3 regions of the Actinacidiphila reveromycinica genome follow, and region 3 is predicted to be linked to each of the others. Evidence: predicted binding sites of a transcription regulator. Region 3 holds the regulator's gene; each other region holds the start of a gene.
What was found. The regulator HrcA, encoded in region 3, represses chaperone genes, less so after heat shock. The targets are predictions, from matches to a motif close to TTNGCACTCNGNNNNNCNGAGTGCNAA.
Positions count from the first base shown of each region.

Region 1: the regulator HrcA is predicted to act here: its motif matches at 5,239-5,265, upstream of groES (co-chaperone GroES).
Region 2: the regulator HrcA is predicted to act here: its motif matches at 6,898-6,924, upstream of groL (chaperonin GroEL).

Region 1 covers NZ_AP018365.1:5,260,048-5,270,140, reverse strand. Annotated here, with positions in the region: gene RVR_RS22440 (GNAT family N-acetyltransferase) at 366-1,142, shown strand; gene RVR_RS22435 (MOSC domain-containing protein) at 1,169-1,816, shown strand; gene RVR_RS22430 (SDR family NAD(P)-dependent oxidoreductase) at 2,050-2,838, shown strand; gene groL (chaperonin GroEL) at 3,029-4,651, opposite strand; gene groES (co-chaperone GroES) at 4,783-5,091, opposite strand; gene RVR_RS22415 (class I SAM-dependent methyltransferase) at 5,319-6,512, shown strand; gene RVR_RS22410 (hypothetical protein) at 6,502-6,762, opposite strand; gene tsaD (tRNA (adenosine(37)-N6)-threonylcarbamoyltransferase complex transferase subunit TsaD) at 6,759-7,916, opposite strand; gene RVR_RS22400 (GNAT family N-acetyltransferase) at 7,932-8,525, opposite strand; gene tsaB (tRNA (adenosine(37)-N6)-threonylcarbamoyltransferase complex dimerization subunit type 1 TsaB) at 8,579-9,244, opposite strand; gene RVR_RS22390 (hypothetical protein) at 9,393-9,908, shown strand.
Region 2 covers NZ_AP018365.1:3,442,051-3,452,143, reverse strand. Annotated here, with positions in the region: gene RVR_RS14200 (ABC transporter substrate-binding protein) at 1-157, shown strand, start outside; gene RVR_RS14195 (DUF3263 domain-containing protein) at 188-532, shown strand; gene otsB (trehalose-phosphatase) at 566-1,414, shown strand; gene RVR_RS14185 (alpha,alpha-trehalose-phosphate synthase (UDP-forming)) at 1,598-3,022, opposite strand; gene RVR_RS14180 (glucosyl-3-phosphoglycerate synthase) at 3,100-4,065, opposite strand; SAM riboswitch class I at 4,250-4,381, shown strand; gene thrC (threonine synthase) at 4,400-5,722, shown strand; gene RVR_RS14170 (ubiquitin-like small modifier protein 1) at 5,719-5,994, shown strand; gene RVR_RS14165 (cold-shock protein) at 6,507-6,710, shown strand; gene groL (chaperonin GroEL) at 7,047-8,669, shown strand; gene RVR_RS14155 (glutathione peroxidase) at 8,788-9,282, opposite strand; gene murQ (N-acetylmuramic acid 6-phosphate etherase) at 9,408-10,093, opposite strand, start outside.
Region 3 covers NZ_AP018365.1:2,655,656-2,665,748, reverse strand. Annotated here, with positions in the region: gene RVR_RS10965 (AMP-dependent synthetase/ligase) at 173-2,056, shown strand; gene hemW (radical SAM family heme chaperone HemW) at 2,159-3,391, shown strand; gene RVR_RS10955 (DUF3097 domain-containing protein) at 3,419-4,249, opposite strand; gene RVR_RS10950 (MBL fold metallo-hydrolase) at 4,384-5,130, opposite strand; gene hrcA (heat-inducible transcriptional repressor HrcA) at 5,425-6,441, shown strand; gene dnaJ (molecular chaperone DnaJ) at 6,442-7,578, shown strand; gene RVR_RS10935 (nitronate monooxygenase) at 7,818-8,882, shown strand; gene RVR_RS10930 (16S rRNA (uracil(1498)-N(3))-methyltransferase) at 8,879-9,622, shown strand; gene RVR_RS10925 (NUDIX hydrolase) at 9,678-10,085, shown strand.

The DNA of each region.
Region 1 (10,093 bases), 2.6 Mb from region 3:
GTCCCCCCGGGGTGGGGGGTTCTGTCGGTTGCGGGACCTTACGGTGCGGTCGGGCTGGGCGCGCCGTTCCCCGCGCCCCTCGGACAGCGCCGGTGGTTCCGGCGAACCCCTCCCCCGAGGCGGAGGGCTCTGTCAGTTGAGGGACCTTGCGGTCCGATCGGGCTGGGCGCGCAGTTCCCCGCGCCCCTCGGACAGCGCCGGTGGTTCCGGCGAACCCCTCCCCCGAGGTGGGGGGTTCTGTCGGTTGAGGGACCTTGCGGTCCGGTCGGGCTGGGCGCGCCGTTCCCCGCGCCCCTCGAAAGGCACGGGTACTCCCGGCGGAAAAATGGGCGGAACGGGGGGAGGGGGCGGCCTAGAGTGCCGGGATGGACATCGGGCAGGTGCGGGAGACGTTCGACGCGCAGATGAGGCGGGGTGCGGGGCCGGTGGCCCCGGAGGGGGTCGTGCGGCTGGTGGAGGGCGAGGGGCCGGCCGGGTGGGCCGGGGTGGTGTGGTCGGGGTTCGCGGCGGAGGGCGCCGCCGAGGCCGACCGGGCGATCGCCGCGCAGCTCGCGTGGCTGCGCTCCGACGCGGGCGCGGGCCGCGAGTTCGAGTGGAAGCTGTACTCGTACGACCTCCCCGCGGACCTCCCGGAGCGCCTCGCGGGCGCCGGCTTCGTGGCCGAGCCCGCGGAGACCCTGATGGTCGCGGAGATCGCCGACCTGCCGCAGGACACCCCAGCGCCGCAGGGCGTGCGGCTGGTGCAGGTGACCGACGCGGCCGGCGTCGACCTGGTCGCCGACGTGCACGAGCAGGCGTTCGGCAGGGACTCCGCCCGGCTGCGGGAGCGGCTGCTGGCGCACGTCGGCGACCCCGACGTCGCGATGACCGTGGCGATGGCGGGCGACCGGGCGGTGTGCGCCGCGCGGATGGAGTTCCACCCGGGCACGCGGTTCGCGAGCCTGTGGGGCGGCGGCACCGTGGAGGAATGGCGCGGCCGGGGCGTCTACCGGGCGCTGGTGTCGCACCGCGCCCGCGTGGCCGCCGCGCGCGGCTGCCGGTACCTCCAGGTGGACGCCTCCGACCAGAGCCGGCCGATCCTGGAGCGGCTGGGCTTCGCCGCGCTGGCGACCACCACGCCGTACGTCCGCGCGGCGGGCTGACGAGGAGCGGCGGACGGGTGAGGGGCGTGAAGGTACTGACCGTCAACATCGGGCGGCCGCGGCCGAACCCGTGGAAGCGGCTGCCGGCGACCGGCATCGACAAGTGGCCGGTCGCCGGGCCGGTGGCCGTGACGGCGCCGGGTCCGAAGGGGACCGGCGCGGTCGGGCTGGCGGGCGACCGGGCGTACGACGTGGAGCACCACGGCGGCAGCGACCAGGCCGTCTACGCGTACGCCCGGGAGGACCTGGACGGCTGGCAGGAGGAGTTGGGCCGCCGGCTGCCCAACGGCTCCTTCGGGGAGAACCTGACCACGTCCGGGATCGACGTCAACTCCGCGCTGATCGGCGAGCGGTGGCGGATCGGCTCGGCGCTGCTGGAGGTGTCCTGCCCGCGCATCCCGTGCGCGACCTTCGCCGGCTGGCTGGCGGAGGCCGGGTGGACGCGGCGGTTCGTGGCGGCCGCGCTGCCGGGACCGTACCTGCGGGTGGTCGAGCCGGGAGAGGTGAGCGCGGGCGACGCGGTGCGGGTGGTGGACCGGCCCGACCACGAGGTGACGGTCGCGCTGTCCTTCCGCGCGGTGACCACCGAACCCGGGCTGCTGCCGCTGCTGGTCGAGTTGCCCGCGTTCCCCGCCGAGGACCGTGCCGCGATCCGTCGCCGCCTGTCCCGCTGACCGGCGCGCCGCGGTGCGCGGTCGGGGCACCGCGTCGTCGGCGCCCGGTCGCTCCCAGGGGCTGTCCGGCGGATCGTGCCGGTCGGGCTCGCGGCGTCCGGCGCCGTGCATCGCAAGGCGGAGAAGCATCCGCGTACCGGGTCGCCCGTGGAGGCTTCGGCACCGCGGGGGCGGTGCGGTGCCGGGCGCCGCGATCCCGGCAGGATCGGCCGGACAGACCCTAGGCTGGCGGCATGACGACTTCTCTGGTGACCGGGGCGACCGCGGGACTCGGCGCGGCCTTCGCCCGCCGGCTCGCCGCCGACGGACACGGCCTGGTGCTGGTCGCGCGGGACGCCGAGCGGCTCGCCCGGTCCGCGGCGGACCTGCGCGAGCGGTACGGCGTCGAGGTGGAGGTGCTCGCCGCGGACCTCGCGGCGGACGCCGGGATCGCGGCGGTCGAGGCGCGGCTGCGCGAGCCGGCCCGGCCGGTGGACGTGCTGGTGAACAACGCCGGGTTCGGCAACCGCGGCGCCTTCCTCGACGCGCCGATCGAGGACGAGGTGCGGATGCTCAAGGTGCACTGCGAGGCGGTGCTGCGGCTGACCACGGCCGCGGTGGAGGGCATGCGGGAGCGGCGGCACGGCTTCGTGGTGAACGTCTCCTCGGTCGCCGCCTACATGCCGCGCGGCACCTACGCGGCGAGCAAGGCGTGGGCGGTGCGGTTCACCGAGGGGATCGCGCACGAACTGCGCGGCTCGGGGGTGCGCTTCCTCGCCCTGTGCCCGGGTTTCGTGCGCACCGAGTTCCACGCGCGGGCGGGCATGGACGCCTCCGGGCTGCCGTCGTGGGCCTGGCTCGACGCGGACGCGGTCGTCGCCGCCGCGCTGCGCGACCTGGCCAGGGGCCGTGTCGTCAGCGTCCCGTCCGCCCGCTACAAGGTGGCGGTCTCGCTCGCCCGCCACGTGCCCCCGACGCTCTTCAGCGCCGCGGCCGGCCGGACCGGCCGCTACGACCCGAAGCTGCGCGGCGCCCGGAAGTAGGGGCGCGGGCCACCGGGCCCGTGCACCGTCGGACACGTGCCCGCTCCCCCGCTCCCCCCGCGCGCCGGCGGACGCACCCCGCTTCCACCGGCCCTTCGCCCCGTACCCGCGAACGACCGGGGCCCGCCACCTCGGTGCACGAGGTGGCGGGCCCTCAAGGCCGCGGAGGGGCCTGTGGCGCGGGAGCGCGTCAGTGGCTGTGGCCGTGACCGGCGGCAGCGGCCTCCGGCTCCTCTTCCTTCTTCTCGACGACCAGGGTCTCGGTCGTGAGCAGCAGGGACGCGATCGACGCCGCGTTCTCCAGGGCGGAGCGGGTGACCTTCACCGGGTCGATGACGCCGGCCTTGACCAGGTCGCCGTACTCGCCGGTGGCGGCGTTGAAGCCGTGGCCCTTGTCGAGCTCGGCGACCTTGGAGGTGATGACGTAGCCCTCCAGGCCGGCGTTCTCGGCGATCCAGCGCAGCGGCTCGACCGCGGCGCGGCGCACGACGGCGACACCGGTCGCCTCGTCGCCGGACTTGCCGAGGTTGTCGCCGAGCACCTTGACCGCGTGCACGAGCGCGGAGCCACCGCCGGAGACGATGCCCTCCTCGACGGCCGCGCGGGTCGCGGAGATCGCGTCCTCCAGGCGGTGCTTCTTCTCCTTCAGCTCGACCTCGGTGGCCGCGCCGACCTTGATCACGCAGACGCCGCCGGCCAGCTTCGCCAGGCGCTCCTGGAGCTTCTCGCGGTCCCAGTCGGAGTCGGTCGAGGAGATCTCGGCCTTGATCTGGCCGACCCGGCCCTCGATCTCGGCCTTGTCGCCGGCGCCGTCGACGATGGTGGTCTCGTCCTTGGTGACGGTGACCCGGCGGGCGCTGCCCAGCAGGTCCAGACCGGCCTGGTCGAGCTTGAGGCCGACCTCCTCGGCGATGACGGTGGCGCCGGTCAGCGTGGCGATGTCGCCCAGCATGGCCTTGCGGCGGTCACCGAAGCCCGGGGCCTTGACCGCGACCGCGTTGAAGGTGCCGCGGATCTTGTTGACCACGAGGGTGGACAGGGCCTCGCCCTCGACGTCCTCGGCGATGATCAGCAGCGGCTTGGAGGAGTTGGCCTGGATGACCTTCTCCAGCAGCGGCAGCAGGTCCTGGATCGAGGCGATCTTGCCCTGGTGGATGAGGATGTACGGGTCGTCGAGGACGGCCTCCATCCGCTCCTGGTCGGTGACGAAGTAGGGCGACAGGTAGCCCTTGTCGAAGGCCATGCCCTCGGTGAAGTCCAGCTCCAGGCCGAAGGTGTTGGACTCCTCGACGGTGATGACGCCGTCCTTGCCGACCTTGTCCATCGCCTCGGCGATCAGGTCGCCGACCTGCTTGTCCTGGGCGGACAGCGCGGCGACGGCGGCGATGTCCTCCTTGCCCTCGATCGCGCGGGCGGTGGCGATCAGGTCGTCGGAGACCGCCTTGACGGCCGCGTCGATGCCCTTCTTCAGGGCGGCGGGGGAGGCGCCGGCGGCGACGTTGCGCAGACCCTCGCGGACCAGCGCCTGCGCGAGCACGGTCGCGGTGGTGGTGCCGTCACCCGCGATGTCGTTGGTCTTGGTCGCCACCTCCTTGACGAGCTGGGCGCCCAGGTTCTCGTAGGGGTCCTCGATCTCCACCTCGCGGGCGATGGTCACGCCGTCGTTGGTGATGGTCGGGGCGCCGAACTTCTTGTCGATGACGACGTTGCGGCCCTTGGGGCCGATGGTCACCTTCACGGTGTCGGCGAGCTTGTTGACGCCGCGCTCAAGGGCGCGACGGGCGTCCTCGTCGAACTTCAGGATCTTGGCCATGCCTGCGAACTACCTCGTCTACTCGTATGTCGTCGTCAGTCAGTGAGGACGGTCAACGAAACCGCCCCGGCCCCGGCCGGAAGAGGGCGCGGAGTCCCGGGGCGGGATCACGGCTGTGGTGGGCCGGAAGATTACTTCTCGATGATCGCGAGAACGTCGCGGGCCGAGAGGACGAGGTACTCCTCGCCGTTGTACTTCACCTCGGTGCCGCCGTACTTGCTGTAGAGCACGACGTCGCCGACGGCGACGTCGAGCGGCAGGCGGTTGCCGTCCTCGAAGCGGCCCGGGCCCACGGCCAGGACGACGCCCTCCTGGGGCTTCTCCTTGGCGGTGTCCGGAATGACCAGGCCCGAGGCCGTGGTCTGCTCGGCGTCGAGCGGCTGGACCACGATGCGGTCCTCAAGCGGCTTGATGGCAACCTTGGTGCTGGCGGTCGTCACGATCCGACCTCCCCCTTCAAAGGGCTCACGGGAGTGTCTGTCTGGGTCGGCGACCTGGTAGGCCCGTCGTCGCGGGTGCCGGACCTGCCCGTCGCTGAGTTCTGGCACTCAGCGGGGCCGAGTGCCAGAACCGAGACTAGGACGCGCTTAGCACTCGGTCAAGCGGAGTGCCAGCAGAGCCGCACGAACGGGTCCGCGCCCGGCGCCGGGGCGCGGACAATGGAGGCGTGAACCCCGAGGAATTCGATGCCCTGCTGACCGGCGAAGGGCAGGAGCTGCTGCGCGAGTTGCGCGACCACGACCCGGCGGACGAGCTGGCCGCGGCCACCCGGCTGCGGCGGGCCCACCCGCCGGAACTGGTCTCCGCGGCCCTCGGGCAGAGCCGGCTGCGGCAGCGCGCCGCGGCGAAGTTCGCGGCCGAGGACGCGGCGCGGATGTACTTCACGCCGAACGGTGTCGAGCAGGCGACCCGAGCCGCGGTCGCCGCGCACCGGGCGGAGCGGTTCCGGGCGCTGGGCGTGCGGCGGCTGGCCGACCTGTGCGGCGGCGTCGGGGGCGACGCGGTCGCGCTGGCCCGCGCGGGCATCGAGGTGCTGGCGGTGGACCGCGACCCGCTGACCTGCGCGGTGGCGCGGGCCAACGCGCGGGCGCTGGGCCTGGCCGACCGGATCGAGGTGCGCTGCGCGGACGTCGCCGACGTGGACACCGCCGGGTACGACGCGGTGTTCGTGGACCCGGCGCGCCGCTCCGGCCGGGGCCGCACGTTCGACCCGGAGGCGTACTCCCCGCCGCTGTCCTGGGCGCTGGACGCGGCGCGCGCGGTGCCGTACGCGGCGGTGAAGGTCGCGCCGGGGGTGCCGCACGAGGCGGTGCCCGGGGACGCCGAGGCGGAGTGGGTCTCGGACCGGGGCGAGGTGAAGGAGGCCGCGCTGTGGTTCGGCACCGGGCCCGGCACGGTGCGCGCCACCCTGCTGCCGGGCGGGGCGGGCCTCGCCGCGCCCGGCCCGCCGCCGGCCCCGCGGGTGCGCCCGGTCGGCCGGTACCTGTACGAGCCGGACGGCGCGGTCATCCGCGCGCACCTGGTCGCCCTGGTCGCCGAGGAGGTCGGCGGCGGGCTGATCGACCCGACCATCGCGTACGTCACCGGCGACGTGCCGCACCCGACGCCGTACGCGGCGGCGTACGAGATCCGGGACGCGCTGCCGTTCAACCTCAAGCGGCTCAAGGCGCTGCTGCGTGAGCGCGGGGTGGGCCGGCTGACGGTGAAGAAGCGCGGATTCGCCATGGAGCCGGAGGAGTTGAGGCGCCGGGTACGGCCGCAGGGGCCGCACGAGGCGACGGTGTTCCTGACCCGGACGGCGGGCGCGCCGGCCATGCTCGTGGGCGGGCCGGCGGCGTGGGACGGCCGGATCAGGGCGTGACCGCGACCGAGACGAACCGCCAGCGGTGCACCTGGCGGCGGACCAGTTCCGGCGGCGGATCGGGCAGTTCGGGCAGCTCGGCGCCGTAGGGCGCGTCCCACCAGCTGATGACGAGCACCCGGTCACCGGGCGCGGTCAGGTACTCCACCCGCTGGGGCGTGTCGGACAGTTCCTGCCGCCGGGCCCAGTCCAGGAGCTCGGCGCCGCGGTCGTCGGCCGCGGCCGCCTCCCACATCAGCGTGACGGTCATCCGTAGAGGTTGTCCTTGCTCAACTCGTGCACGTGGTCGTGGTCATGGGTGTGCGCGGGGCCGTGGCCGCTGCCGCCGGCGTGGCCGTGGGGGGCGTCCGCGTCGTGGGTGTGGCCGGGGACCGAGACCTCGGTGACCGGCAGCGAGGAGTCGGCGGGCAGGTCGAGCGTGGAGGCCGCGCGGCCGCGGGCGACCATCTCGGCGCCGAGCGCGGCGACCATCGCGCCGTTGTCCGTGCACAGCCCGGGGCGCGGCACCCGCAGCAGGATGCCCGCGTCCTCGCAGCGCTGTTGGGCGAGCGCGCGCAGCCGGGAGTTGGCGGCCACTCCCCCGCCGATCATCAGGTGGTCGACGCCGTGGTCCTTGCAGGCGCGGACGGCCTTGCGGGTCAGCACGTCGACCACGGCCTCCTGGAAGGACGCCGCCACGTCGGCGACCGGCACGTCCTGGCCGTCCCTGCGGCGCGCCTCGACCCAGCGGGCCACGGCGGTCTTCAGGCCGGAGAAGGAGAAGTCGTAGAGCGGGTCGCGCCCCCCGGTCAGGCCGCGCGGGAAGGCGATCGCCGAGGGGTCGCCCTCGCGGGCGCGGCGGTCGATCACCGGGCCGCCGGGGAAGCCGAGGCCGAGCACCCGGGCGACCTTGTCGAACGCCTCGCCGGCCGCGTCGTCGATGGTCGCGCCGAGCGGGCGGACGTCGCCGGTGATGTCGGGGGCGAGCAGCAGCGAGGAGTGGCCGCCGGAGACCAGCAGGGCCATCGTCGGCTCGGGCAGCGCGCCGTGTTCGAGCTGGTCGACGCAGATGTGCGAGGCCAGGTGGTTGACGCCGTACAGCGGCTTGCCGAGCGCGTAGGCGTACGCCTTGGCGGCCGAGACGCCGACCAGCAGCGCGCCCGCCAGCCCCGGGCCGGCGGTGACGGCGATGCCGTCCAGGTCGCGGGCACTGACCCCGGCGTCCTTCAGGGCGCGCTGGATGGTCGGGACCATGGCCTCCAGGTGCGCGCGGCTGGCGACCTCGGGCACCACGCCGCCGTAGCGGGCGTGCTCGTCCACGCTGGAGGCGACGGCGTCGGCGAGCAGGGTGTGGCCGCGGACGATGCCGACGCCGGTCTCGTCGCAGGAGGTCTCGATACCCAGGACCAGGGGTTCGTCAGCCATCAGTTCCTCAGATCCTCAGATTCCTCGACGAAGGTCGGCCGCGACGGTCTGCGCGGGGTCGGCCAGCCGCATCACGAGCGCGTCCACGTTGCCGGGCTGGTAGTAGCCGCGGCGCACGCCGATCGGCTCGAAGCCGAAGCGCTGGTAGAGCCGCTGGGCACGGGGGTTGTCCACCCGCACCTCCAGCAGCACCTCGTGGCACTCGGCGGCGGTGGCGGCCCGCAGCAGTTCGGTGAGCAGGCGGCCGCCGAGGCCGCTGCCCCACTGGTCGCGGGCGGTGGCGATGGTCTGGACGTCGCCGGTGCCGGCGACGGCGGCGAAGCCGGCGTAGCCGACGATCCGCGGGGCGGCGGTTCCCTCCCCGGCGGGGGCGGGCGGGCCTGCTCCTTCGGGTCCTCCGGGAGACGCGGTCCGCCCGGCCTTCCCGCCCTGCTCGGCCTTCCCGCCCTGCTCGGTCTGCTCGGTCTGCTCGGCGACGACGTAGGTGCGGGTGGCGGACGGGTGCCGGGCGTCGGCCAGTTCGGACCAGAACATGCCGCGCGACCACGCGTCCTCGGGGAAGAGGTCGTGTTCGAGGGCGACCACGGCGTCCAGGTCCCACCACCGCATGGCCCGCAGGATGACGCCGCCCGCGGGGGCGGGGGCGGCGCCGACGCGCTCGGTCACTTCGGCAGGACCGCCTTGTAGCCGGCCGGCACCTGGGCGTCGGGCCGGCGCAGGTACAGCGGCCGGGCGGGCGGGAACGTCTCGCCCGCGGCCAGCCGGCGGGCGGCGAGCGCGGCGAGCGCGCCGGCCGACTGGTGCGCCGGGTCGGGCCGGCGGTCGGTGAAGACCTCCGGGTAGAGCGCGGCGCCCGCGCCGACCGCGGGCATTCCGGCGACCTCGGCGGCGATGTCGGCCGGGCGGTCCACGGCGGGCTCCCCGACACGGTGCAGCGGGCCGTCGTACCGCGCCCAGTAGACCTCCTTGCGGCGGGCGTCGGTGGCCACGGTGAACGGTCCGTCAAGCCCCGCCTCGCCGGCCGCCCAGGCCAGCCCGTCCAGCGTGCAGACGCCGTGCACGGGAACGCCGAGGGCGTCGCCGAACGACGCGGCGGTGACCAGGCCGACCCGCAGCCCGGTGTACGGGCCCGGGCCGGTGCCGACCACGACGCCCGTGACGTCGGCCAGCGCGCGGCCGGCGGTGCCCAGCACCCGGTCGACGGCGGGCACCAGCAACTCACCGTGCCTGCGCGCGTCGATCACGGTGGACTCGGCGAGCACCTCCTCCCCGTCGTGCAGGGCGGCGGTCACGGCGGGCGTGGCGGTGTCGAAGGCAAGCAGCAGCACGCCCCCAGCCTACGGCGCGCGGGGAGCGCGGCGGGGCGCCAGGGGCATGGGCGGGGTGACTGCTACGTTCAAATCCGACAAAAGCCTTATTACACCTATATGACAGTCGGTTCCGGCGGCGAGCCGGTCCGACGGGAGGACGGCGCCCGTGGTGCGGATCAGCTCGGGAGTCGCGGCGGCCGGGTTCCTCGCGACGGCGATCGCGGTGGTGGGCGCGCTGACGGCCGCGGCGGCCGACGCGCCGCCTCGGCGCCACATGGGAGGCGTGCACGGCGCCGCTGCCGACGGGGCCACGCCCTCCGCCACGGGTTCCGGCACGTCCGCGGCCGCCTCCACCGCGCTCCCGGCCGGCACCGGGCACGGCTCCCGGGTGGTCTACAGCCTCGGCCGGCACCGGGTGTGGCTGGTGGACGCGCACGACGGTGTGCTGCGCAGCTACGGGGTGCGCGGCGGCACGGCGGCCCCCGCGCGCGGCACGCACCGCGTCTTCGCCCGCGAGAGCGGCCGGGTCGTCCTGTTCGCGTCCACCGATGGAGTGAACGTCGGGTTCGCTCCGGAGGGGGGCGCGGGCGCCCGGGGGGCCGCGATCCGCGAGGCGCCCGCGGACGCGGACGCGCTCTGGCGGCACGCGCCCGTGGGTTCACTGGTCGCCGTGGTGCCGTAGCAACCATCCGGCCCCGGCCGCACCGCCGAACCCGGGAATCGGGGAACCGGCGAACCGCCGCACGGGCGCCGCGCCGCGGCCGTACCGCGTCGGCCGCGCCTCCGGACGGCGCGGCTCCGCCCGCCCATCGTCGCGGCCCCGCCCTGCCTACCGCCGCGGCCCTGCCGACCTCCGCGGTCCGGTTC
Region 2 (10,093 bases), 790 kb from region 3:
CTACCCGGTGGACAAGACCTCCTGGACGACCGTCGACGACCGCATGAAGAAGGTCATCGGCACCGCGGTGCACAGCGACCCGAAGACCGTACTGTCGCAGTTGCAGAACTACGCGGAGACGCAGGACGGCCAGGGGCTGACGTCCGAGGCGCAGTAGCGGCAGCGGCAGCGGTAGGGAGCGGCGGACGTGGCCGAGGGCGCGGACGGGGAAGCGGGCGCGGGCGCGGAGGCGCGCGGGGACGTGGAGGCGCGCGGGGGCGGCGCGGGCGCGGACGGCGGTTCCGGCGCGTCCGCGCGGGAGGCTCCCGGCGGGCTGTCCGCGCGCGACCTGGCGGTGCTGGACCTCGCGGGGCGGACCTGGAGCGGTCCCGGCCCGCGGGACCGGGCGATCCGCGAGCGGCTCGGCATCTCCCCGACCGCCTTCTTCCAGCACCTCAACGCCCTCCTCGACGACCCCCGCGCCCTGCGGGCCGCCCCGACCACCGTCAACCGCTGGCGCCTGACCCGGCAGCGGCACGCCGACAACCGCTGAGGGGTGCCCGGGCGGTTCCGTTAGGCTCGCCCCATGGCCTTCGCCGAGACGTTCACCCCGCGCACGCCCGAGGGCAGGGACGGGTTGACCGCGCTGCTCGCCCACCCCGAACGCGCGGTCGTCGCACTGGACTTCGACGGCACGCTCGCGCCCATCGTGCCCGACCCCGAACAGGCCCGCGCCCACCCCGGCGCGGCGGCGGCACTGGCACGGCTCGCCCCGCACCTGGCCGCCGCGGTGATCCTCACCGGCCGCCCGGCCGCGGTCGCCGTCCGGTACGGCGGCTTCGCCGAGGTGCCCGGGCTGGAGCACCTCGTGGTCCTCGGCCACTACGGCGCCGAGCGCTGGGACGCCCGCAGCGGCGAGGCGCACACGCCGGCCGCCCCCGAGGGCGTCACCGCCGTCCGCGCCGAACTGCCCGGCTTCCTCGAGTCGGTGGGGCGGTGGCCGGGCCTGTGGATCGAGGACAAGGGCGGCCACGCGGTCGCCGTGCACACCCGCCGCACCGACGACCCCGACGCCGCCTTCGAGGCGCTGCGCGCGCCGCTGGGCGAACTCGCCGCGCGCCACGGCCTGGTGGTCGAACCCGGCCGGTACGTCCTGGAACTGCGCCCGCCCGGCGTCGACAAGGGCGTGGCCCTCACCGGCTTCCTCCGCGAGGCCGGCGCGGGCAGCGTGCTGTACGCGGGCGACGACCTCGGCGACCTCGCCGCGTACGCCGCGGTCGAGGACCTGCGGGCCAAGGGCCTGCCCGGGCTGCTGGTGGCCAGCGCGGGCGCGGAGGAGACCCCCCAGGAGGTGCTGGCGCGGGCCGACCTCACCGTGGCGGGCCCGGCGGGCGTCGTCCGCCTGCTGGACCACCTGGCCGACCGGCTGGCCTGACGGCGAGCGGGCGCCGGAGCGAGGAGGCCGGCCGCGGGAGCACCGGGTGCCGGAGCACCAGCCGGAGCACCGGCGGCGGGAGCGCGGGCCCGGCCCGCGCGGGCGGTCGGACGTCGCGGGGCCGGATGTCGAGGTGCCGGACATCGCGGGGCCGGATGTCGAGGTGCCGGACGTCGAGGTTGGTCAGACGTCGAGGGCGTGCAACTGGTCGAGGAACCACCGGGTGGGCGGGAGCGCGGTCGCCGCGGCGGCCAGGCGCTTGGAGCGGTCGGCGCGGTCGGCCTCGGGCAGGGTCAGCGCCTCGTTCAGGGCGACGGCGGTCGCGCGGATGTCGTACGGGTTGACCGTGAAGGCGTCGGCGCCCAGTTCCTCGAAGGCGCCCGCCTCGCGGGACAGCACCAGGGCCACTCCCTGGTCGGAGACGACCGGGACCTCCTTGGCCACCAGGTTCATGCCGTCGCGGATCGGGTTGACCAGGGCCACGTCGGCGAGGCGGTACGCCGCCAGCGAGCGGGCGAAGTCGTCGTCGACCTTGAGGATCACCGGCGTCCACCCGGCGGTGCCGAACTCGTCGTTGACCTCGGCGGCCACCCGGGAGACCTCCGCGGTGTACTCCCGGTAGCTCGCCAGGTCCTGCCGCGAGGGGTAGGCGAACGCCACGTGGACGACGCGCTCGCGCCACCCGGGGTGCTCGGTGAGCAGCCGCCGGTAGGCGTACAGGCCGCGCACGATGTTCTTCGACAGCTCGGTGCGGTCCACCCGGACGATCAGCCGGCGGCCCGGGCCGGCCTCGGCCCGCAGCGCCGCCATCCGCTCGACGACGTCCGGCCGCTGCGCGCGCTCGCGCAGGAACTCCGCGTCGGCCCCCAGGCCGTGCACGCCCAGCCGGGTGGTCCGGCCCCGGTGGGTGACCGACCCGCCGTCGGCGGACACCTCGGCGCCGAGCACGTCGGCGCAGCACGCGGCGAACGCGGCGGCCCAGCGGTGGGTGAGGAAGGCGGCCCGGTCGGCGCCGAGGACGCCTTCGAGCAGGCGCGCGGCCACGTCGTCGGGCAGCAGGCGGAAGTAGTCCGGCGGGGCCCACGGGGTGTGCGAGAAGTGGCCGATCCGCAGGTCGGGGCGGCGCTCGCGCAGCAGCGCGGGCACCAGCGCCAGGTGGTAGTCCTGCACCAGGACGGCGGCGCCCTCGGCGGCCTCCTGGGCGAGCGCGTCGGCGAACGCCTCGTTGTACGCCTCGTAGGCGGCCCAGTGGTCGCGGAACTCCTCGTCGAAGACCGGCTCGAAGGGGGTCTGGTAGAGGAGGTGGTGCACGAACCACAGCACCGAGTTCGCGATGTCGTTGTACGCCGCGTGGAAGACCTCCGGGGGGACGGCGATCATCCGCACCCCGGGCTCGGCGACCCCGCGCCGCACCGCCTCCCGGTCGCCGTCCGACAGCGCCGCGCACACCCACACGGCGCCCGCGTCGGGGCCGATCGCGCTCAGCCCGGAGACGACGCCGCCCCCGCCCCTGCGGCTGCCGAGGGTGCCGTCCTCCGCCACGGTGTACGACACCGGGCCGCGGTTCGACGCGACCAGAATCCGGGCACCCTGCGAAGATCCCTCCATGCCGCCAGCTTTGCCGGTTCCCGCGCAGCTCAAACGTCCCTCCGGTGTGCGCTTCGTCCCCCTCCGGCCCGGCCGCCCTACGCCGCCTTGCGGGCCAGGTACTCCGGGAGCGCGGCCATGGGGGGCCGTTCCTCCGTGTCGACCGGGTGGGTGCGGGGCACGAAGGCCGTGCCGGCCCGCCCGAACTGGGTGAGCTGCGGACGGACCAGGTGCCCGCGGGCGAGCCGGACCTGTGCGGTGCGGTAGATCGCCGCGGCCATCCGGCCGAGCGCCTGGCCGTCCTGGTGCCGGTGGTGCCGCACCCCGACGTCCACCTGCCCGAGGCCGTCCAGGCCCACCAGGTCCAGCGCGTCGACGAGCATGCCCAGCTCCACGCCGTACCCCACCGGGAAGGGCAGCCGCTCCAGCAGGGAGCGGCGGGCGGCGTACTCCCCGCCGAGCGGCTGGACGAACCCCGCCAGCCGCGGCCAGTGCAGGTTGAGCAGCGGACGGGCGACGAGTTCGGTGACGCGGCCGCCGCCCGCGGGCACCACGGCGCCGCCGGTCTCCAGCGGGCGGTCGTACATCGCCTTGACCAGGTGCACCGCGGGATCGGTGAGCAGCGGGCCGACGATCCCCGAGACGAACCGGGTGTCGAACTCGCGCAGGTCCGCGTCGACGAAGCAGACGATCTCGCCGCCGGTCACCAGCAGTGAGCGCCACAGCACCTCGCCCTTGCCGGGCAGGGCGGGCAGCCGCGGCAGGATCGCGTCCCGTTCGACCACGCGGGCTCCCGCGGCCGCGGCGACCTCGGCGGTGCGGTCGGTGGAGCCGGAGTCGACCACGACCACCTCGTCCACCAGCGGCACGGCCGCCGACATCAGGTCGCGGCGGATCGCGGCCACGATCGCGCCGACCGTCGCCTCCTCGTCGAGGGCCGGCAGCACCACGCTGACCGTGCCCTGGGCGCCGGCCGCGCGCTTGGCGTCCAGCAGCCGGCCGAGCGGCCGCTGTGCGGCCGACCACGACCGGGTGCGCAGCCAGTGCTCCACCTCGTCGAGCACGTGAGTCCTCTCCCTCGCGACGCCCCGGAACCGGGCGTGTGATCCATCTCGCGGTGCGGACGACTATCTCAATTGCCGCCCCTGTCGGTTACAGTCTTGAACAACGCGTGACGCCACCGCATGCCGGGGGCGCGACGCGCACAAACGCGACGGGTCCGGTCCGTACCGGCCCTGGTCGCCATACCGCTCATCCAGAGGGGCAGAGGGAACGGCCCGTAGAAGCCCCGGCAACCCTCCCGCCGACCGCGAGGTCACGCACGGTGGGGAAGGTGCCAATTCCGTCTCGTGACGCGCCCGCGTGCGAGGAAGATGAGGAGAAAGGGCCTCGCCTGTCATGGCTGCGCAAACCGTCGCAAGCACCACCGACTCCACCCCCGGCACCCAGGGTGCCCAGGACGCCGGAGCCCCCGCACCGTTCGGGCCGGCCGCCGCGCTGTCCTGCCGGGAGTGCGGCGCCCGCTACCCGCTGAGCCCGGTCTTCGCGTGTCTGGAGTGTTTCGGGCCGCTCGAAGTGGCCTACGACCTGCCGACCGGCGACCCCGAGGCGCTGCGCGCGCGCATCGAGGCCGGGCCGACGAACATCTGGCGGTACGCCCCGCTGCTGCCGGTGCCCGCCGACGTCACCACCAAGCCGAACCTGAACCCCGGCTGGACCAAGCTCGTCAAGGCCGACAACCTCGCCCGTGAACTGGGCATCACCGGCGGCCTGCACGTCAAGGACGACTCCGGCAACCCCACCCACTCCTTCAAGGACCGGGTGGTCGCGATCGCGCTGGAGGCCGCCCGCACCTTCGGCCTCACCACGCTGTCCTGCTCCTCCACCGGCAACCTGGCCGGCGCCGTGGGCGCCGCGGCCGCCCGCGCGGGCTTCCGCTCCTGCGTGTTCATCCCGCACGACCTGGAGGCCGGCAAGGTCGTGATGGCCGCGGTCTACGGCGGCGAGCTGGTCGGCATCGAGGGCAGCTACGACGACGTGAACCGCTTCTGCTCGGAGCTGATCGGCGACCCGATCGGCGAGGGCTGGGGCTTCGTGAACGTCAACCTGCGCCCGTACTACGGCGAGGGCTCCAAGACGCTCGCCTACGAGATCGCCGAGCAGCTCGGCTGGCGGCTGCCGGACAACCTGGTCATCCCGATCGCGTCCGGCTCCCAGCTCACCAAGATCGACAAGGGCCTCAAGGAGCTGATCGCGCTCGGCCTGGTCGAGGAGAAGCCGTACCGGATCTACGGTGCCCAGGCCGAGGGGTGCTCCCCGGTGTCGGCGGCCTTCAAGGCCGGGCACGACGTGGTGCGGCCGGTGAAGCCGGACACCATCGCCAAGTCGCTGGCGATCGGCAACCCGGCGGACGGCCCGTACGTGCTGGACATCGCCCGGCGCACCGGCGGGGCCGTCGAGGACGTGGACGACGAGCAGATCGTGGACGCGATCAAGCTGCTCGCGCGGACCGAGGGCATCTTCGCGGAGACCGCGGGCGGCGTGACCGTCGGCGTGCTGAAGAAGCTGATCGAGTCGGGGCAGCTCGACCCGGCCGCCGAGACCGTCGTGCTCAACACCGGCGACGGACTGAAGACCCTGGACGCGGTGGCGCCCACCACCGGACCGACCGCGACCATCCGCCCGACCCTTGCCGCATTCCGAGAGGCTGGCCTCGCATGAGTGCTTCCGTACGTATCCCCACCATTCTGCGCACCTACACCGGCGGCCAGGCAGAAGTGCCCGCCGAGGGTTCCACCCTCGCCGAGGTGATCAACTCCCTTGAGCGCGATCACCAGGGAATTTCGGCACGCGTACTGGACGACGCAGGAAAGCTGCGGCGTTTCGTGAACGTGTATGTCAACGATGACGACGTGAGGTTTTCCCAGGGTCTGGAGACGGCCGTGCCGGATGGCGCGAGTGTCTCGATCATTCCCGCTGTCGCCGGCGGCTGAACCTCCGGCCGTCCCTCGGATCGACGCACCCGTCGTCGGCCGAACCGAGCGCCGCCCGGCGGGAGTTGGGCGGCGGGCGCGGGTTCGGGCGGTTTGTGCCCCGTTCACCCCTGTGGGTGGACGGGGCATCCGCGTCACAGGGCGGTAGTTGAAGAGTTGTACAGTTGCCGGTGGCAATCTCGCGGCGCGGACACCCGGTGCAAGCGACCTCAGCGATTTATCGCCAAATTCACGAACGAATTCTGCCCTTCGTCCGGTATGTCCGGCCCGGCTTGCCCCGGCTTATCGTTTTTTCTCGGGCTATTTCCGATGGGTCGCGCCCAGAATTCTCGTCCGATTGACCTGTTGCAGACGGCATCCGTGCAGATACATTCAGCCGCGGTCGACGCGTTCCGGCGCACGCCCCCCAGGGGCCCCACCTGTCGACGGTAAGGGGTCAACGGGCGGGTGAGGTCTGACCCGGGCCCGTGAAGTGCGGGGCCGCGATAGGGCCAGCAATAGGGGAGTTAGGAATGGCTCAGGGCACCGTCAAGTGGTTCAACGCGGAGAAGGGCTACGGCTTCATCGCGGTCGACGGTGGTGCGGATGTCTTCGTCCACTACAGCGCGATCCAGATGGACGGGTACCGCACCCTCGAAGAAGGCCAGCGGGTCGAGTTCGAGATCTCGCAGGGTCAGAAGGGGCCGCAGGCGGACATGGTCCGTCTCGCCGGCTGACTTCACGGCGCGTTCGACCATCGACGCGACCTTTCACACGGAGGAGCCGCACCCCGCCCGGGGTGCGGCTCCCTCCTTTTCCGGCGCCCCGCCGGGGCGCCCCCGACCTGCGGGGCAACCCTGTTCACGACCGGACCCCCGGAGCGAACCGCTTGCACTCGCAGGGGGTGAGTGCTAATCATTGGCGTTAGCACTCTCCGCGTGAGAGTGACAGCAGGGCCGGGTCGGTGAGGGCCGTGCGGACGTCGGGAAGGAACCGGCGGCCGGCGGGCCGTCCGTCGCGGGCACCACACGGTCCCGAGCGCAAACAACCCAGTCCGCGGAGGACACTTCACCATGGCCAAGATCATCGCGTTCGACGAGGAGGCACGGCGCGGCCTTGAGCGCGGGATGAACCAGCTCGCCGACGCCGTCAAGGTCACCCTGGGCCCCAAGGGCCGGAACGTGGTCCTCGAGAAGAAGTGGGGCGCTCCCACGATCACCAACGATGGTGTGTCCATCGCCAAGGAGATCGAACTCGAGGACCCGTACGAGAAGATCGGCGCCGAGCTGGTCAAGGAAGTCGCGAAGAAGACCGACGACGTCGCCGGTGACGGCACGACGACCGCGACCGTCCTGGCCCAGGCCCTGGTCAAGGAGGGCCTGCGCAACGTCGCCGCCGGCGCCAACCCGATGGCCCTCAAGCGCGGGATCGAGAAGGCCGTCGAGGCCGTCTCCGCCGCGCTGCTGGAGCAGGCGAAGGACGTGGAGACCAAGGAGCAGATCGCCTCCACCGCCTCCATCTCCGCCGCCGACACCCAGATCGGCGAGCTGATCGCCGAGGCCATGGACAAGGTCGGCAAGGAAGGCGTCATCACCGTCGAGGAGTCGCAGACCTTCGGGCTCGAACTCGAGCTCACCGAGGGCATGCGCTTCGACAAGGGCTTCATCTCCGCCTACTTCGCCACCGACCTGGAGCGGATGGAGGCGTCGCTGGACGACCCCTACATCCTGATCGTCAACTCCAAGGTCTCCGCGGTGAAGGACCTGCTTCCGCTGCTGGAGAAGGTCATGCAGTCGGGCAAGCCGCTGCTGATCATCGCCGAGGACGTCGAGGGCGAGGCCCTGTCGACCCTGGTGGTCAACAAGATCCGCGGCACCTTCAAGTCCGTCGCCGTCAAGGCCCCGGGCTTCGGTGACCGCCGCAAGGCCATGCTCGGCGACATCGCCATCCTCACCGGTGGCACCGTCATCTCCGAGGAGGTCGGCCTCAAGCTGGAGAACGCCGGTCTCGACCTGCTCGGCCGCGCCCGCAAGGTCGTCATCACCAAGGACGAGACCACCATCGTCGACGGTGCCGGCGACACCGAGCAGGTCGGCGGCCGGGTCAACCAGATCCGTGCCGAGATCGAGAACAGCGACTCGGACTACGACCGCGAGAAGCTCCAGGAGCGCCTGGCGAAGCTGGCCGGCGGCGTGGCCGTCATCAAGGCCGGTGCCGCCACCGAGGTCGAGCTCAAGGAGCGCAAGCACCGCATCGAGGACGCGGTGCGCAACGCCAAGGCCGCCGTCGAGGAGGGCATCGTCGCCGGTGGCGGCGTGGCCCTGCTCCAGGCGACCGCCGTCTTCGAGAAGCTGGAGCTGGAGGGCGACGAGGCGACCGGTGCGGCCGCCGTCAAGATCGCCCTGGAGGCCCCGCTGAAGCAGATCGCGGTCAACGCCGGCCTTGAGGGCGGTGTCGTGGTGGAGAAGGTGCGCAGCCTCACCCCCGGCCACGGCCTCAACGCGGCGAGCGGCGAGTACGTCGACCTGGTCGCCGAGGGCATCATCGACCCGGCCAAGGTGACGCGCTCCGCGCTGCAGAACGCGGCCTCCATCGCCGCGCTCTTCCTCACCACCGAGGCGGTCATCGCCGACAAGCCCGAGAAGGCGGCCCCCGCCGCTCCGGGTGGCATGCCCGGCGGTGACATGGACTTCTGATCCACGGGGATCAGCGTCCGACGCGCCGAGGCGGCGCCCCCTCCCTTCGCGGGGAGGGGGCGCCGCCTTCGTCGTACGGCCGGCGGCCGGGCGGCCGGTCCGCGGCCGGCCGCGGGGGTCAGCCCGGGAGCACGGCCTCGACCGCGGCGCGCAGTTCGGGGTCCTGCGGGGTGATGCCCGGGCGGAAGCGCGCGACGACCCGGCCGGTCGGGTCGACCAGGAACTTCTCGAAGTTCCACTGCACGTCGCCCGCCGCGCCCTCGGAGTCCGCCTGGCCGGTCAGTGTGCCGTAGACCGGGTGCCGGTCGGGGCCGTTGACCTCGATCTTGCCGGCCATGGGGAAGGTCACCCCGTAGGTGGTGGAGCAGAACTGCGAGATCTCCTCGTTGGTGCCCGGCTCCTGGCCGCCGAACTGGTTGCAGGGGAAGCCGACGACGGTGAAGCCGCGCCCCGACAACTCCTTGTGCAACTCCTCCAGCGCGGTGTACTGCGGGGTCAGCCCGCACTCGCTCGCGACGTTCACCACGAGGGCGGCCTTGCCGCCGGTGAGCCGCCCGAAGGTGGTCGCCTCACCCGTCAACGTCGTCACAGCCACTTCATTGAGATCGCTCATGCCCTCCATCATGCCTCCCGCGGGCGCGGTCCCACCGGGCCCCGGGCCCATCCGCCGGCGCCTGGCGGGCCGGTGGCGGATGGGCCCGGCGCCCGCGGCGCCGCGGACGGGGGCGGCCCGACGGGTCAGGTCGCCGCGTCGAGCGCCACCCGCAGGTGGCCGTCGGAGGCGGCGAGCAGGCGGCCGGCCGTGGCGGCGTCCACCTTCGCCAGCAGGGTGAGGATCGCCGGCTTGACCTCGCCGTCGGTCGCGCTGAGCGCCTCCTCGATGGCGGTGTCGGCCGCCCCGGTGGCGAGCGCGACGATCCGCCGCGAGCGCGCCCGCAGCTTCTCGTTGGAGGCGCGGACGTCGACCATGAGGTTGCCGTAGGTCTTGCCGAGCCGGATCATCGTGATCGTCGAGAGCATGTTGAGCACGAGCTTCTGCGCGGTGCCGGCCTTCAACCGGGTGGATCCGACCACGAGTTCGGGTCCGACCACGACCTCGATGCCGTGGTCGGCCGCCGCCGCCAGCGGCGACCCGGCGTTGCAGGCCAGCCCGACGGTCAGCGCGCCGGCCCGCCGGGCGAACTCCACGGCGCCGAGCGCGTACGGCGTGCGGCCGGACGCGGAGATGCCCACCACGCTGTCGGCCTCGGTGAGCGCGAGCCCGGCCAGGTCCGCCGCCGCCAGGTCCCTGCTGTCCTCGGCGCCCTCGACCGAGGTCACCATGGCCTCCGGGCCGCCCGCGATCAGACCGACCACCTCGCGTCCCGGCGTGGTGTTGAAGGTCGGCGGGCACTCGCTCGCGTCGAGCACGCCGAGCCGGCCGG
Region 3 (10,093 bases):
GCTCGCAGGCGGCGCCGCGCGGCAGGGCGGGGGAGCGGGCGGGACGGGTGGAGCCGGTCACGGTTCACGACCCGCCGCCCGTTCCCCCTTACATGTCGGACGTGTGGCCTCTACCCTGATCGCGGACAGGTTACTGGTGAGTTAAGAACGCCGTTCGGGCCCGGAGGTTGTCGTGACCGACACGCAGACGTTGATCGAGAACCGGCCGCCGTCCGTGGCCACGCTCTTCCTGGAGCGGGTCGACGCGACGCCGGACGCCGAGGCGTACCGCATGCCGGTGCCACCCGCGTCCGGGGAGGGCCCCGACGAGTGGCGCTCGCTGACCTGGGGGCAGGCCGCGACGCGGGTGAACGCCATCGCGGCCGGCCTGATGGACCTCGGGGTGCGCCCCGAGGAGCGCGTCGCGATCGCCGCGAACACCTCGGTGGACTGGATCCTGGCCGACCTCGGCGTGCTGTGCGCCGGCGCCGCCACCACCACGGTCTACCCGTCCACCAACGCCGAGGAGACCGCGTTCATCCTCGCCGACTCCGACAGCCGGGTGCTGATCGCCGAGGACGCCGGCCAGCTCGCCAAGGCCCGCGAGCGCCGCGCCGACCTGCCCGACCTCGCGCACGTCGTGGTGATCGACCCGGCCGGAGCCACCGACGCCGACGGCGACGGCTGGGTGCTGTCGCTGGCCGACCTGGAGAAGCGCGGCGCGGCCTACCTGGAGCAGCACCCGGCCGCCGTCACCGACGCCGTCGCCGCGCTCACCAAGGACCAGCTCGCCACCCTCATCTACACCTCCGGCACCACCGGCCGCCCCAAGGGCGTGCGCCTGCCGCACGACGCCTGGGCGTACATGGCCCGCGCCATCCAGGCCGTCGGGCTGCTCGACGAGAACGACGTGCAGTACCTGTGGCTGCCGCTCGCGCACGTCTTCGGCAAGGTGCTCACCGCCGGGCACATCACGATCGGCCACGTCACGGCCGTGGACGGCCGGGTCGACAAGATCATCGAGAACCTGCCGGTGGTCCGGCCCACCTACATGGCCGCCGTGCCGCGGATCTTCGAGAAGGTCTACAACGGGGTCGCCGCCAAGGCCAGGGAGGGCGGCGGCGCGAAGTACAAGATCTTCCAGTGGGCCGCCCAGGTCGCCCGCGACTACGCCAAGGCCGCGCAGAACAGCATGCGGCTGACCGGCGCCCCGACCGTCCCGCTGCCGCTGCGCAGCAAGCACGCGGTCGCCGACCGGCTGGTCTACGGGAAGCTGCGCGAGGCGTTCGGCGGCCGGCTGCGCGCCTGCGTCTCCGGGTCGGCCGCGCTCGCCCCCGAGATCGGCTACTTCTTCGCCGGCGCCGGCATCCACATCCTGGAGGGGTACGGACTGACCGAGTCCAGCGCGGCGAGCTTCGTCAACCCCGGGGAGTCCTACCGCACCGGCACCGTGGGCAAGGCCCTGCCCGGCCTGGAGGTGCGGATCGCCGAGGACGGCGAGATCCTGCTGCGCGGCCCCGGCATCATGCAGGGCTACCACGGGCTGCCCGAGAAGACCGCCGAGGTGCTGGAGCCGGACGGCTGGTTCCACACCGGGGACGTCGGCGAGCTGTCGCCCGACGGCTTCCTGAAGATCACCGACCGCAAGAAGGACCTGATCAAGACCTCCGGCGGCAAGTACATCGCGCCGGCCGAGGTCGAGGGCCAGTTCAAGGCGGTCTGCCCGTTCGTGAGCAACGTGCTGGTGATCGGGGGCGGCCGCAACTTCTGTTCGGCGCTGCTCGCCCTCGACGAGCCGGCGCTGCTGGGCTGGGCCGGGGACAACGGCCTGGCCGGCCGGCCTTACGCCGAACTCGTCGGCACCGCGGAGGTGCGCGAGCTGGTCGAGGGGTACGTCCGGGAGCTCAACGAGGGCCTCCAGCGCTGGCAGCAGATCCGCCAGTTCCGCATCCTGCCGCGCGACCTCGACGTCGAGCACGGCGACCTCACGCCCAGCCTCAAGCTGAAGCGGCCGGTCGTCGAGCGCGAGTTCGCCCCGCTGATCGACGAGATGTACGAGGGCGCCCGCGAGGCGTGAGGCCGGACGCCACCCGGGGGCGGAGGGCCCGGGGCGCCCCGGGAGGCGCGGGGCCCGGGGCACCCGGCAGGGCACCGCGCCCGGGTGGCGGATACTGGCGGTATGCCTTCCGTACTTCCCGAGGGGGAACCCGTGCCCGCGGACGGCGGCCTGCCGCCCTCCGCGTCCGACGGCGCCGAGGACCGTCCGCTCGGGTTCTACCTGCACGTGCCGTACTGCGCCACGCGGTGCGGGTACTGCGACTTCAACACGTACACCGCGAGCGAGCTGCGCGGCTCGGGCGGGGTGCTGGCCTCGCGTGACACCTACGCGGACGTGCTGGCCGAGGAGGTCCGGCTGGCCCGCAAGGTGCTCGGCGACGACCCCCGCCAGGTCAGCACCGTGTTCGTCGGCGGCGGCACCCCCACGCTGCTGCCGGCCGCCGACCTCGGCCGGATGCTCGCCGCGGTCGGCGCGGAGTTCGGGCTCGCGCCGGACGCGGAGGTGACCACCGAGGCCAACCCGGAGTCCGTCGACCCGGCCTACCTGGCCGAGCTGCGGGCCGCCGGCTTCAACCGGGTGTCGTTCGGCATGCAGAGCGCCCGGCGGCACGTCCTGGAGGTGCTGGACCGCACCCACACCCCCGGGCGCCCCGAGGCGTGCGTGGCCGAGGCCCGCGCCGCCGGCTTCGGGCACGTGAACCTCGACCTGATCTACGGCACCCCCGGGGAGAGCGACGAGGACTGGCACGCGTCGCTGGACGCCGCGATCGGCGCCGGACCCGACCACGTCTCGGCGTACGCGCTGATCGTGGAGGAGGGCACCCGGCTCGCCCGCGACATCCGGCGCGGCGAGGTGCCGCCGACCGACGACGACGTGCACGCCGACCGCTACCTGATCGCCGAGGAGCGGCTCTCGGCTGCGGGCTACGGCTGGTACGAGGTGTCCAACTGGGCCACCGGGCCCGCCGCGCGCTGCCGGCACAACGAGCTGTACTGGACCGGCGCGGACTGGTGGGGCGCAGGGCCCGGCGCGCACAGCCACGTGGGCGGGGTGCGGTGGTGGAACGCCAAGCACCCGGGCGCCTACGCGCAGGCCCTCGCGGAGGGGCGCAGCCCCGGCGTCGGCCGGGAACTGCTCACCGGCGAGGACCGCCGCGTCGAGCGCGTCCTGCTGGAGCTCCGGCTCGCCGACGGCTGCCCGCTGGAGATCCTGGCCGAGCAGGGCGCGAAGGCCGCCGCCCAAGCCGTGCGGGACGGCCTCCTGGAGCCCGGCCCCTACGCCGAGGGCCGCGCCGTCCTCACCCTGCGCGGCCGGCTGCTCGCCGACGCCGTGGTCAGGGACCTGGTCGACTGAGGGCTCCGCCCGCCGCGGGCGCGGCCCCTACGGCGCCGTCACGAAGTCGATCAGGTGCTCCACGGCGCCCAGCAGCTCGGGCTTGAGGTCCTTGTACGACCCCACCGACGCCAGGATGCGCTGCCACGCCTCGCCGGTGGTCAGGTCCGTCCAGCCCAGCGCCCGGCACACGCCGGTCTTCCAGTCCTCGCCGCGCGGCACCCGCGGCCACTCCGCGATGCCGACCGAGGAAGGCTTCACGGCCTCCCACACGTCGATGTAGGGGTGCCCGACCACCAGCACGTCGGCGCCGGTGACGGACTCGGCGATCCGGGACTCCTTCGACCCCGGCACCAGGTGGTCCACCAGCACGCCGAGCCGGGCGTCCGGGCCGGGGGAGAACGCCGAGACGATGGCGGGCAGGTCGTCCACGCCCTCCAGGTACTCCACGACGACGCCCTCGACCCGCAGGTCGTGGCCCCACACGCGCTCCACCAGCTCCGCGTCGTGGCGGCCCTCGACGTAGATCCGGCCGGCCCGGGCCACCCTGGCCTTCGCGCCCCGCACCGCGATCGAGCCGGACGCCGACAGCAGCGGGCCGCGCGGGGCCGGGGCGGCCGCGCGCGGGCGGACCAGGGTCACGGTGCGGCCGTCGATCAGGAACCCGCGCGGGGCCATCGGGAAGACCCGCAGCTTCCCGAAGCGGTCCTCCAGGGTCACCGTCAGGCCCTCGGCGGTCTTCTCGACGCGGACCACGGCCCCGCAGAAGCCGGTGGTCACCTCCTCGACGACCAGGTCGCGGTCCGCGGCCACCTCCGGTACCGGGCCGGACTTCTTCCACGGCGGGGTCAGGTCAGGGTCGTAACTCCTGCTGCGCATGGGCACGATCGTAAGCAGGGCCGGGCCGGGGGGAGTAGGGCAACCCGCCGCCGGGCCCGCACTTCGGCCCCGCACTTCGGCCTGCCCGCACCCCGGCGGCCGGTCCCCGGGCCGGCGGGAGGGGGCGCGAGCGTTCAGGAGCCCAGGGCGTCGCGCTGCGCACGCACGAAACGGGCGTCGACCACCGCGCCGTGGCCGGGGACGTAGCGGGCCGTCTCGCCGCCGAGGGCCAGGAGCGCGTCCAGGGCCGCCGGCCACCGCGCCGGGAAGGCGTCGGGACCGGCCTGGGGCGCCCCGGACTCCTCGACGAGGTCGCCGCAGAAGACCACCGACGGATCGCTGGCGGTGGCGCCGGGCACGAGCACGGCCACGTCGTGGCCGGTGTGCCCGGGCCCGGGGTGCACCAGCACGACCGGGCGGTCGCCGAGGTCGAGGGCGAGCCGGTCGATGACGGGCCGGGTCGGCCGGCGCAGCGCCGCGGCCGCCGCGGCCGCCTCCACCGGGTCCGTCCCGTGCGCGACCGCGTCCGCCCGCAGCGCCTCGGGGCCGCCGCCCGGCCCCTCGCCGAGCGCCCGGTGGCCGTACACCTCGGCGTCGGGGAAGGCCGCGGCACCGAAGACGTGGTCGAAGTGCCCGTGGGTGAGGACGACATGGGTGACGGGGCGGCCGGTCAGCGCCTCGGCCTGGGCGCGCAGCTCCGCGCCCTCGCGCAGCGTGGACCCGGTGTCGACGATCAGCACGCCCTCGGCGCCGACCACCAGCCCGATGGTCACGTCGAGGTGCGGCAGCCGCCGCCTGGCGACGCCCGGGGCGAGGTGCTCCCACCCCGATCCGCCGGCGCCGGGCGCCGTGCCGGCTCCGGCCCTGTCCTCATCACTCACGCCTCGACGCTATCGCCCTGCCCGCCGCCCCGCGCGCCGTACCCCCGCCGGCGCCCCCGCCGGCGCCTTCCGCCGGGCCGCCCCCCGTACGGCGGACCGGCCGGCGGCTCCGGGACCGCGCCGGGCACCGTACGTACCGCGCGTATCGCCCGTACCGCCCGCCGCGCGAGACCGGATCGCCGTCGCTCTTGCCGAGCCCTTGCCGCCGCGCCGTACACTGAGGGCGGGAGCGCTGGCACTCGAAACGGAGGAGTGCCAGGCGGCTGGGCCGGGACACCGGGTTGGAGGTACGCGATGCTGAGCGAACGCAGACTCGAAGTGCTGCGTGCCATCGTTCAGGACTACGTCGGTACCGAGGAACCGGTCGGGTCGAAGGCGCTCACCGAGCGCCACTCGCTCGGGGTGTCCCCGGCCACCGTGCGCAACGACATGGCGGTGCTGGAGGACGAGGGGTACATCGCGCAGCCCCACACCAGCGCCGGCCGCATCCCCACCGACAAGGGCTACCGCCTGTTCGTGGACAAGCTCGCCGGCGTCAAGCCGCTGTCGGGCGCCGAACGCCGCGCCATCCACAACTTCCTCGAAGGCGCCGTCGACCTCGACGACGTGGTGGCCCGCACCGTGCGGCTGCTCGCGCAGCTCACCCGGCAGGTCGCCGTGGTGCAGTACCCGTCGCTGACCCGCTCGTCGGTGCGGCACGTGGAACTGCTCGCGCTCGCGCCGGCCCGGGTGATGCTGGTGCTGATCACCGACACCGGCCGGGTGGAGCAGCGGATCATCGACTGTCCCGGCCCGGTGGGCGAGACGGTCCTCGCGGACCTGCGCGCCCGGCTCAACAGCCGTGTCACCGGCCGCCGTTTCCCCGACGTGCCGCCGCTGGTGCAGGACCTGGCCGAGAGCTTCGACCCGGACGACCGCCCGTCGGTCGCCACGGTCCTCAGCACCCTCCTGGAGACCCTCGTCGAGGAGAAGGAGGAGCGGATCATGCTGGGCGGGGCGGCCAACCTGACCCGGTTCCACCACGACTTCCCGCTGACGATCCGCCCGGTGCTCGAAGCGCTGGAGGAGCAGATGGTGCTCCTCAAACTCCTCGGGGAGACCGCCGACGGCACCATGACGGTCCGGATCGGGCATGAGAATTTTCACGAGGGCCTCAATTCCACCTCCGTGGTGGCGGTCGGCTACGGTTCGGGCGACGAGGCAGTCGCCAAGCTAGGCGTGGTCGGACCGACCCGCATGGACTACCCCGGAACGATGGGAGCGGTACGCGCAGTGGCACGTTACGTCGGACAGATCCTGGCGGAGTCGTAGGTGGCCACGGACTACTACGCCGTGCTCGGCGTGCGCCGCGACGCGGGCCCGGACGAGATCAAGAAGGCGTTCCGCCGCCTCGCCCGCGAGCTGCACCCGGACGTCAACCCGGACCCCAAGACGCAGGAGCGGTTCAAGGAGATCAACGCGGCCTACGAGGTCCTCTCCGACCCGCAGAAGAAACAGGTCTACGACCTCGGCGGCGACCCGCTGTCCGCGGCGGGCGGAGGCGGCGGCGCGGGCGGCTTCGGCGCCGGCTTCGGCAACTTCAGCGACATCATGGACGCCTTCTTCGGCCAGTCCTCGCAACGCGGCCCGCGCTCGCGCACCCGGCGCGGCCAGGACGCGATGATCCGGCTGGAGATCGAGCTGGACGAGGCCGCGTTCGGCACCACCAAGGACATCCAGGTGGACACCGCGGTCACCTGCGGCACCTGCAACGGGGAGGGCGCCGCCCCCGGCACCTCCGCGCAGACCTGCGACATGTGCCGCGGCCGCGGTGAGGTCTCCCAGGTCACCCGCTCCTTCCTCGGCCAGGTCATGACCTCCCGGCCGTGCCCGCAGTGCCAGGGCTTCGGCACCGTGGTGCCCACCCCGTGCCCGGAGTGCGCGGGCGACGGGCGGGTGCGCTCGCGCCGGACGCTGACGGTGAAGATCCCGGCCGGCGTCGACAACGGCACCCGCATCCAGCTCGCCGGCGAGGGCGAGGTCGGCCCCGGCGGCGGCCCGGCCGGCGACCTGTACGTGGAGATCCGCGAGCTGCCGCACGCGGTCTTCCAGCGCCGCGGCGACGACCTGCACTGCACCGTCACCATCCCGATGACGGCGGCCGCGCTCGGCACCAAGTGCCCGCTGGAGACACTCGACGGCCTGGAGGAGGTCGACGTGCGGCCCGGCACCCAGTCCGGCCAGTCGATCCCGCTGCACCAGCGCGGCATCACGCACCTGCGCGGCGGCGGGCGCGGCGACCTGATCGTGCACGTCGAGGTGGTCACCCCGCACAAGCTCGACGCCGACCAGGAGGAGCTGCTGCGGCGGCTGGCGAAGCTGCGCGGCGAGGAGCGGCCCACCGGGCAGTTCGCGCCGGGCCAGCAGGGGCTGTTCTCGCGGCTGAAGGACGCGTTCAACGGGCGGTAGGCCGCATGGCCGTCCGGGCACCCCGGCCGGGTCCGGGGTGCCGGTGCGGCCGCCCGCGGTCCGGGGTGCCGGTGCGGCCGGCCGGGCTTCCGTACGCGGAGTCCGGGGCGCCCGTGTGGCGGAACCCGTGCCCGCCTGTGGTCCGGGGCGCCGCTCGGCGGGCGGTCCGCCGCCGGCGGGCTCCCGCCCGGGCCACCCCGCGGCGCGGGGCACCACACCGTACGTGGCACGATGACCGCATGTCCGCGTTGACCGATCTCTCCTCCTACTCGGCGTACCCGATCGTGCAGGCCCCGATGGCCGGCGGGGCCTCCAACCCGCGACTGGCGGCGGCCGTCTCGGGCGCCGGCGGCCTCGGCTTCCTCGCCGCCGGGTACAAGACGTCCGACGCGATGTACCAGGAGATCCGGCAGTTGCGGGACGCCACGTCGCAGCCCTTCGGGGTGAACCTGTTCATGCCGCAGCCCGACACCGTCGACCCCTCCGCCGTCGCGGTCTACGCCGAGCAGCTCGCCGGCGAGGCGGCCTGGTACGGCACGGAGCTCGGCGACCCGGAGACGGGCTCCGACGACGCGTACGACGCGAAGGTGGCGATCCTGCTGGAGGACCCGGTGCCGATGGTGAGCTTCACCTTCGGCTGCCCCGACCGGGCCGTGCTGGACGCCTTCGCGAAGGCCGGCACCTGCACCGTGGTCACCGTCACCACGCCCGCGGAGGCGCTCGCCGCCCAGTGGGCCGGGGCCGACGCGCTGTGCGTGCAGGGCGTCGAGGCCGGCGGCCACCAGGGCACCCACCGCGACGACCCCCAGCTCGACGGCTCGGGCCTCGGCCTGCTGTCGCTGATCACGCAGGTCCGCGAGGCGGTGCAGTTGCCGATGATCGCCGCGGGCGGGCTGATGCGGGGCGAGCAGATCGCCGCCGTGCTCGCCGCGGGCGCCAGCGCGGCAGCCCTCGGCACCGCGTTCCTGGTCTGCCCGGAGTCCGGCGCGTCCGCGCTCCACAAGCGGGCGCTGACCGACCCGGTGTACGCCCGTACCGAGTTGACCCGGGCCTTCAGCGGGCGCCCGGCGCGCGGCCTGCTCAACCGCTTCGTGCGCGAGCACGGCCGCTACGCACCGGCCGGCTACCCGCAAGTGCACCACCTGACCCAACCGGTGCGCCGCGCCGCGGCCGGCCTCGGCGACCCGCAGGGCATGGCGCTGTGGGCCGGGCAGGGGCACCGGCTGGCCCGCGAGCTGTCGGCGGGCGCGCTGGTGGAGACCCTGGCCGCCGAGCAGCGGGCCGCGCAGGAGGCCCGCGCGTGACCGCCCCGGTGTTCCTGGTCGGCCCCGACGCGCTCGACGGCTCCCCGGCGACGGTACGGCTCGACGGCCCCGAGGGGCGGCACGCGGTGTCGGTACGGCGCCTACAGGTCGGCGAGGAGGTCGTGCTGACCGACGGCGCCGGGCGCGGCGCGAGCGGCGCGGTCAGCGCGGTCACGGGCAAGGACGTGCTCGACGTCGAGGTGCGCGCCCTGCGCACCGAGCCGGCCCCGCCGGTCTCGGTCACCGTCGTCCAGGCGCTGCCCAAGGGAGATCGCGGCGAACTGGCCGTGGAGACCATGACCGAGGCCGGGGTGGACGCGGTGGTGCCGTGGGCGGCGGCCCGCTGCGTGACGCAGTGGCGCGGCGAGCGCGGCGCGAAGTCGCTGGCGAAGTGGCGCTCCACCGCGCGCGAGGCGGCCAAGCAGGCCCGGCGGCTGCGGTTCCCCTCGGTGGGCGATCAGGTGACGACACGTCAGCTTTGCGCGCTGCTCGCCGAGGCGGACTTCGCCGGGGTGCTGCACGAGGAGGGCGCGGCCCCGCTGGCCCGCGCCGAACTGCCCGCCACCGGCTCGGTCCTCCTGGTCGTCGGCCCCGAAGGCGGCGTCGCCCCCGAGGAGTTGGCGGCCTTCGCGGAGGCGGGCGCGGCGGCCTACCGCCTGGGCCCGACGGTCCTGCGCACCTCCACGGCGGGCGTGGCCGCCGTCTCCCTCCTCATGTCCCGCACGGGCCGCTGGTCGTAGGCGCGTGTCCGTGAGCGCCAGCGGCCCTCGACCGGCGTCAACGCCTCTGCACTCCGTGTCCGTGGCGGGGGTGGTGGTGCGGGAGGACGGCAGGGTGCTGGTCATCCGCCGCGCCGACAACGGCGCGTGGGAGCCGCCGGGTGGGGTGCTGGAGAGGGACGAGACCGTCGAGGACGGCGTGCGACGCGAGGTGTACGAGGAGACCGGCGTCAAGGTCCGGGCCGAGCGGCTGACCGGCGTGTACAAGAACATGGCGCTGGGCGTGGTCGCCCTGGTCTTCCGCTGCGCTCCCGAGGCCGGCCACGCGCACCCGACCGACGAGGCCGCGGCGGTGCGCTGGCTCACCGTGGACGACGCCGCCGCGGCCATGGGCGAGGTCTACGCGGTCCGCGTCACCGACGCGCTCCGCGACGGCGCCGTGCCGAGGATCCGCGCCCACGACGGGCGGACGTTCACCGCCTGACGACGCAC